DNA from 3 places in the Paenibacillus sp. FSL H8-0034 genome. Region 1 is predicted to be linked to each of the others. Evidence: riboswitches for the same ligand, from Rfam matches in the RefSeq annotation. Region 1 holds a riboswitch; each other region holds the start of a gene.

Evidence for each region. Region 1 has a riboswitch for cobalamin ahead of nrdI (class Ib ribonucleoside-diphosphate reductase assembly flavoprotein NrdI). Riboswitches for the same ligand answer to the same signal wherever they lie in the genome.
Region 2: linked by a shared signal. The riboswitch ahead of cobJ (precorrin-3B C(17)-methyltransferase) and the one ahead of nrdI (class Ib ribonucleoside-diphosphate reductase assembly flavoprotein NrdI) in region 1 are both predicted to bind cobalamin.
Region 3: linked by a shared signal. The riboswitch ahead of NST47_RS31180 (ABC transporter substrate-binding protein) and the one ahead of nrdI (class Ib ribonucleoside-diphosphate reductase assembly flavoprotein NrdI) in region 1 are both predicted to bind cobalamin.

What each region holds. Positions count from the first base shown of each region.
Region 1 is NZ_JBBOBS010000001.1:4,180,543-4,182,744, reverse strand. It holds gene nrdE (class 1b ribonucleoside-diphosphate reductase subunit alpha) at 1-945, opposite strand, end outside; gene nrdI (class Ib ribonucleoside-diphosphate reductase assembly flavoprotein NrdI) at 932-1,294, opposite strand; cobalamin riboswitch at 1,446-1,654, opposite strand; gene glyA (serine hydroxymethyltransferase) at 1,781-2,202, opposite strand, start outside.
Region 2 is NZ_JBBOBS010000001.1:7,129,779-7,131,980, reverse strand. It holds gene NST47_RS31860 (helix-turn-helix domain-containing protein) at 1-152, shown strand, start outside; gene NST47_RS31855 (anti-repressor SinI family protein) at 224-403, opposite strand; cobalamin riboswitch at 627-841, shown strand; gene cobJ (precorrin-3B C(17)-methyltransferase) at 1,011-2,202, shown strand, end outside.
Region 3 is NZ_JBBOBS010000001.1:6,974,206-6,976,407, forward strand. It holds gene NST47_RS31175 (FecCD family ABC transporter permease) at 1-274, opposite strand, end outside; gene NST47_RS31180 (ABC transporter substrate-binding protein) at 275-1,300, opposite strand; cobalamin riboswitch at 1,480-1,635, opposite strand; gene NST47_RS31185 (hypothetical protein) at 1,639-2,169, opposite strand.

The DNA.
Region 1 (2,202 bases):
CATATCATCAAGATCCATATCATCCAGGTATTTTCCGTACGCTTGAAAAACAGAATAAGGAGCAAACAGATGCAACGGCTTGTTATCCTCAGCAAGCTGATAAAACTTGTCAGGCACAATCAAACCAATCGATAATGTCTTGAGCCGCATTTTCTCATCCGCGTTAATCTTCTTGCTATCTAAAAGCTCCATGACATCCCATCCAAAAATATGATAATAGGCTGCTCCTGAACCTCTGCGTTGACCCATCTGGTCTGCGTAGGAGAATGCATCCTCCATCAGCTTGAGTACCGGCATAATTCCTTTGGCCGCGCCCTCAACACCTTTAATCGGCTCACCACGACCGCGAAGCTTGGACAAATTGACCGCTACACCACCTCCAATTTTCGAAAGCTGCATGCAGGTACCGAGTACATAGTTAATCGAGTTGAGCGAATCATCGGTTTCCAGCAGAAAGCAGGATACCATTTCACCGCGCCTGCTTTTCCCTGCATTCAGAAATGTCGGAGTCGCCGGCTGCATTCGCTGCTCCATCATGGACGTGGCCAAATCCCTTGCTATTTGCATCTCACCGCCCGCCAGATACAAAGCTACAATTGCAACTCTGTCCGGATAATGCTCCAAGTAAATGGAATGGTCGTTGCTTTTCACCGCATAATCCGTATAAAATTTGGAGGCCGCCATATAAGACGGGAACTCGAAACGAAAGCTATGACTGATTTGGTAAATCTCATCGACTTCATCGTGAGTGTAGCGTTCATACACATTTTCATAATAATCGTTATCAATCATGTACCGAACTTTGGTCGAAGTATCAGCGAACTGGATGGTCTTCTGGTATACTTCTTCCATGAAAGCCGCTACGGCTTCCCTGTCTTTATGCAGCTGAAAAAAACCGTCCGCGTCTCGCTGCATAAGCAAATTGTTCAACTCAATGTGCTGCAATCAAACTCACCTCCTGAATAAACCTCTCTACATCCTTACTCGTTCCTGAAAGCTCGAATTTCCCCAGTACAGGTACCCCGTATAACGCTGAGATATGATCGGCGCTGCGTGCAAAGCCTTCACCCCAGTTTCGGTTACCGCTAGCAGATACACCCATTAAATGCGAATGGTTTTTTTTCAGAAAAGAAGATACTTTTTCAGGAACCTGACCGAATCCGGTGGTATAGGTAACTAACACGAAAGACTCATTTAAGTCCTCCATCTTATCCTCAATTTGAATCGCTGGCATATTCAATTTTTTAACAAAACGGCGTACATTTCCCGTCTTGGTGTCGTAGGCGATCAACATATTTAGTCCTCCCATTCCGTTCATTGCTCTAAAGTTAACAATAAAAAAAGCACATCCGGAAGCCATAAGGGCCGAATGCACCAAAGCGAGCAGACGAATTTTCGCCTACCTCGTCACGGACGAAGCGATCACCTTACCTGTTCTCCGCAGGAATCGTGTCAATGAACAGGCAGGTCTCCTGGCTCGAGGATCAACGTATTCGATCCGCCTTCCCGACTTTGTATGATACAAAATCAGTGGCCAACCAGATCGATACTTCTCTCTTACAGTGGCGGGACCGCACCGGTTTTTCACCGGACTTCCCTTTTAAGCCTTTTCGTTCACTTTAAACAAAAAAGCACCTGTCATAACAATATATAGTTGTTAATTAACGATTTATACAAATATATATCAATATATTGTAATTGTCAATTGTGATATATGCGTAGTTTCCACAAAGAAAAAGAGCCAGCGCATATGCGCCAGCCCCTATGAATCAAGAAACAACTATGAGTAGCTTAAACCCGGATAAAGCGGGAATTGTGCAGTTAAATCCTTCACCATGCCGCGTACTTCTTCATGAACAGCTTCGTCGGACTGGTTTTTTAATGTTAATGCGATGATTTTTGCAATTACTTTCATAGCTTCTTGGTTCATGCCACGAGCGGTAGCAGCAGGTGTGCCGATACGAACACCACTTGTCACCATGGGCTTAGCAGGGTCAAATGGAATCGCATTTTTGTTTACCGTTACGCCTACTTCATCCAACAAATGCTCAGCAGCTTTACCAGTGATGCCAAGGCTGCGAAGGTCGATCAGCATCAAATGGTTGTCGGTACCGCCGGATACAAGATCAATACCTTCAGCCAATAAGGCTTCGGATAAGGTTTTAGCGTTATTGACAACGTTGTGCGCGTAGGTTTTAAATT
Region 2 (2,202 bases), 2.9 Mb from region 1:
ATTCCGAGGAACCGACCGCTAATGACAATGAATTTGATCAGGAGTGGTATGACATTATTAAAGACGCGATGTCATCAGGGGTGGACAAGAAGCGGTTTCGTGAGTATCTGGAGTACAACAAGTGGGTAATGAACCGTCCTAACGATGACTAGCTGAGCAAGCTCTGTATCAGACACTTTATAAGTTAGCCCCCTGCGTTAAACATAACCACTCGTCTTGTATTTCACTTGAGAACATATTGATCATTTTCAGTGTTCATATCCAGATGCGGCACAGGTTGCTCGGGGCCTGACAGGAATGCGCGAATGTCGCACGGATTAAGCCCCATCTTACGAGCACTCATAATAAGCTCCACCCACTCCAGATCAAGCAACTCAAGCTCCACTCGGTTCGTGCTACTCACAGGTAACCCCTCCTAAATAAATGAATGCGGTTGGATACAATATGTATCATTAAATGTATTATTGCATGTTTATTTTGCGAAATCAATCATGATTATTAGTTTTTATACAAAATGTATCATATTTAACATTTTTGAAGAAGCAAGAACGGTTAGGTTACCGTATGGGGCGAACTTCGAACATAGACAAAGCTTCCTTACGGGTGATATGATGAAACCAGACAATTGTATACGTGATAGAATAGGTGCGAGTGCTGAGAAATCTCATTCGCTTAAAAGGGAAGCCGGTTCAAATCCGGCACGGACCCGCCACTGTAAAGAACGCTAATCGAGATTGGCAAATGCCTGAAAGATGTATCCACTGAAGCAGCATTAGTGCTTTGGGAAGGAGTCGGGCACGATGTTCTGAGTCAGGAAACCTGCCTGTTTAAACAACACTGTTAACCTACGTGGATTTAGGCAAGTGTTAGAGACTGGCTTACTTACAGAGGTAAAGGGCAGAGAGCCTGTTGTCGATGTATGTATGTGATGCAACAGCATTTCTAACACATTGGAAGTGCTTTTTTTGTTGTCATTTTATGGATGTGGATAGGGAAAGGATGTGCAGCTTGTGGCAGGGAAATTGCTGATTGTCGGTTTTGGACCCGGCAGCTTTGAACATATAACGAAACGGGCTCGTGAAGCGCTCCAGGAGAGCGATGTAATCATCGGTTACAACACCTATGTAGACTTAATCAGCGGTTTGCTGAGCGATCAGCAAATTGTAAGAACGGGTATGACTGAGGAAGTGAGCCGTGCTCAAGAGGCGGTGCGGCAGGCGGAAGCAGGGAAAAAGGTTGCGGTCATTTCGAGCGGTGACGCTGGTGTATACGGAATGGCGGGTCTGGTGTACGAAGTACTGATGGAAAAGGGCTGGCACCCGGAGGACGGCGTGGAGGTTGAGATTATTCCCGGTATTTCGGCGATTAACTCATCGGCATCCCTGCTGGGCGCACCGATTATGCATGATTCCTGCACGATCAGTCTTAGCGACCATTTGACGCCTTGGGAACTGATTGAGCGGCGGGTTGAAGCGGCTGGACAGGCGGACTTCGTAATCGCCTTGTACAATCCGCGAAGTGGCAGACGGACTCGGCAAATTGTGGAGACGCAGCGGATTCTGCTGAAGTATCGTTCACCGGAAACACCAGTTGGCATTGTGAAAAGCGCGTATCGGGATCGTCAGCATATTGTACTAACGAACCTGCGGGATATGCTGGATCACGATATCGGCATGCTGACTACGGTCATTATCGGCAATTCGTCAACAATGGTCTATGACGGATTGATGATTACGCCTCGCGGCTACCAACGCAAGTACACGCTCGGCGCCGACGTGCAGCCACTGCGGCCGCATCAGCGGCTGCGGCAGGAAGCAGAGCCTTGGGCGCTGGAGCAGCTGCCCGAGGAAGCGAATGACGAATACGATGATGAGGAATGGGAATCCGAAGCAGAAGGAGACTCCCTGATTGAGGATATAGACGATGAGGAATGGGATGACGAGGAGGATGAGCGCATCCCGAACGTTGGGTCGACATCAGCGGCAATCCGCCAGCCAGATACCCTGTTAGCGAGCTCCGCATCGCCAAGACCGGGAACAACAGATACACCGAAGCTGGCTTCCAGTGAGGGTGTATTGGGAAAAGCGACTTCAGGTAAACCTGCTTTGTTGCACAACGAAGGACCGTTTGGAAGGGCAACGATAGTAGGTGTGTCCACTGCTGTTGAGCCGAGTGCTGTAGCAGTAGCAGAACGCCACGTCA
Region 3 (2,202 bases), 2.8 Mb from region 1:
GCACTCCCTGGAAAGCGGCACCGGCAACTCCAAGCGAAGCACCTACCAATACGCCAAGCACCACCCTCGGAAACCGTACCCGCCAAACGATCTGCTCGGAGGAAGCTTCCCAATTCACCGATATATGGTCGCCTATCCATGGAAGCTGGTGAGCCACGATCCCCCACACCTGCAGTAGAGGGAGCTGGACCGTCCCAATCGATAAGGATAGCGTAATGGCAAGAAGAAGGAGCAGCATGCCTGCCCCTCCCCAAATCAACAGCTTTTGCTTCATTTATTTCACCAATTCCGGATATATGCCCTTGGCAATATCAACGAGACCTTGTGTAATCCGTGGTCCCGGACGGCTGATCCAGTCTTTGTCGACTCCCACGATCCGATTGTTTTTCACGGCATCGATTTTTTCCCAGCCGCTGCGTTCTTTAATAATTTGATCTAAAGTTTTTTTCGATTTGTCGTCGATCAGATTGCTCGGGTACAAAATAATTTGTGGATTGGCGGCGATAACCTTTTCTTCATTCAGCTGCGAATAGCCGGGTATTTCTCCATAAATATTGATACCCCCGGATAACGTAATCAGCTCGTCCATGAATTCGCCTTTGCCAACTGTCCAGCCTGGTGAGAATTCAAGCAATACGCGTTTTTTCTGCTCCGGCTGCAGGTTCTTGACGGCATCCGTCACCTTTTGGCGATCTGCCTTCATCTCGGCAACCAGCTTCTCCGCCTGCTCCTGCTTATTGAAAATTTGACCGAACAGCAGCGTATTATTCAATACATCGTCGACAGTTTTCGGCTCTACCTTGAACACATTCAATTTAAGTGAACGCAGCTGCTCTACGGTCGGTGTTTTCATCGACACACCTGTAACAATCAGATCCGCATTCGATGCCAGCAGCGCCTCCTCATTAGGCTTGACGATGCTGCCCATCTTCGGCTTCTTCAAAGCCTCTGCCGGATAATCACAAAAATCCGATACTCCATACACCTGCTCACCCAAGCCGAGCGCGAACAGCGTCTCCGTCTCACTTGGAGAAATCGATACCAGTCTGGCAGGCGCTTTGTCAAAAACAAATTCCTTTCCTGTTGCGTCCTTCACTTTGAGCGGATAGACAGTCGCTTTAGCAGTTGGAGCTGCTGTCTCCCCATTAGGCAGCTGCGAACCCTGGCCAGTACCTGCCTTCGGTGGTTCAACAAGCTCTCCCTTGCCTGGTGATACGCTTGAGTTCCCGCAGCCTGCTATGATCAGCAGCAGTACAATCATACCAATCAGCACAGCCAGCTTCGAACTGTGGCGCTGCATTTTGCTTATATTCCCTAGCTTCATCTTAAAGCTCCTTCCTCGCTTCCCCCAACAAAAGAAAAACCTCTCGCTTCTTTTCACAAAGAAACAAGAGGGGCATGCGCTAAATAAACGATTACACCAAGCTCGAAGAGCCTCTGATCATTCAAACGCGACGCTCCTTTTTCCTCGAAAGGGACAGTCTTTGCAGTGAACAGGCAGGTTTCCTGACTTGAGAGTTTGTACCTGATTGGTGATTTCTCCTTTACAGTGGCGGGACCGCGCCGGATTTGCACCAGCTTCCCTTTTAACCCGATAAGCAACAGCTTACAGGCACCTGTTCAAGCTTTATTAAATTGTTATTTTTGGGCAATTACCTTTAAAACCTGCATAACCAGATCCTGCTTCTTCGCATTAGCCGGTACAAACGCAATCAGATCTTTACCATTAAGCTTTAAATCTGTCAACCACTTCGTTTGTTCCAGAGGTATGCCATAGAGATGCTTCTCGACGCCTCCGGATTTTCCATCCACGGGGATCTCCATTACACCATCAGGGAAATCCTCGGCTTTGGCTACCGCATCCAGACTGACATAACCGCCCTGCTGACCGAGTGCCTTGAACTGCTCCTTAGGTACGACAATGATTCCGTTATCGCCAGCCGCAATTTCTACGACCAGCTTTTCCATGGAAAAAATAGGCGTTGTTTGTATTTTAACCGTTGGTGCTTGTCCCAGCTTTTCCACCAAACTAGCCTCCAGCTTATCGCCCACTTCACTCGGGATGCCGCTGCTCGACATCATAAATATCGGCACATCAGCCTTCGGCCCCCCACAGCCTGTCAAAATCAGCAATAAAATCAACCCTAAACATGCAAATTTCGCCTTCATCTGTCTCTCCTCCCAGACCAACCAACCAGCCGT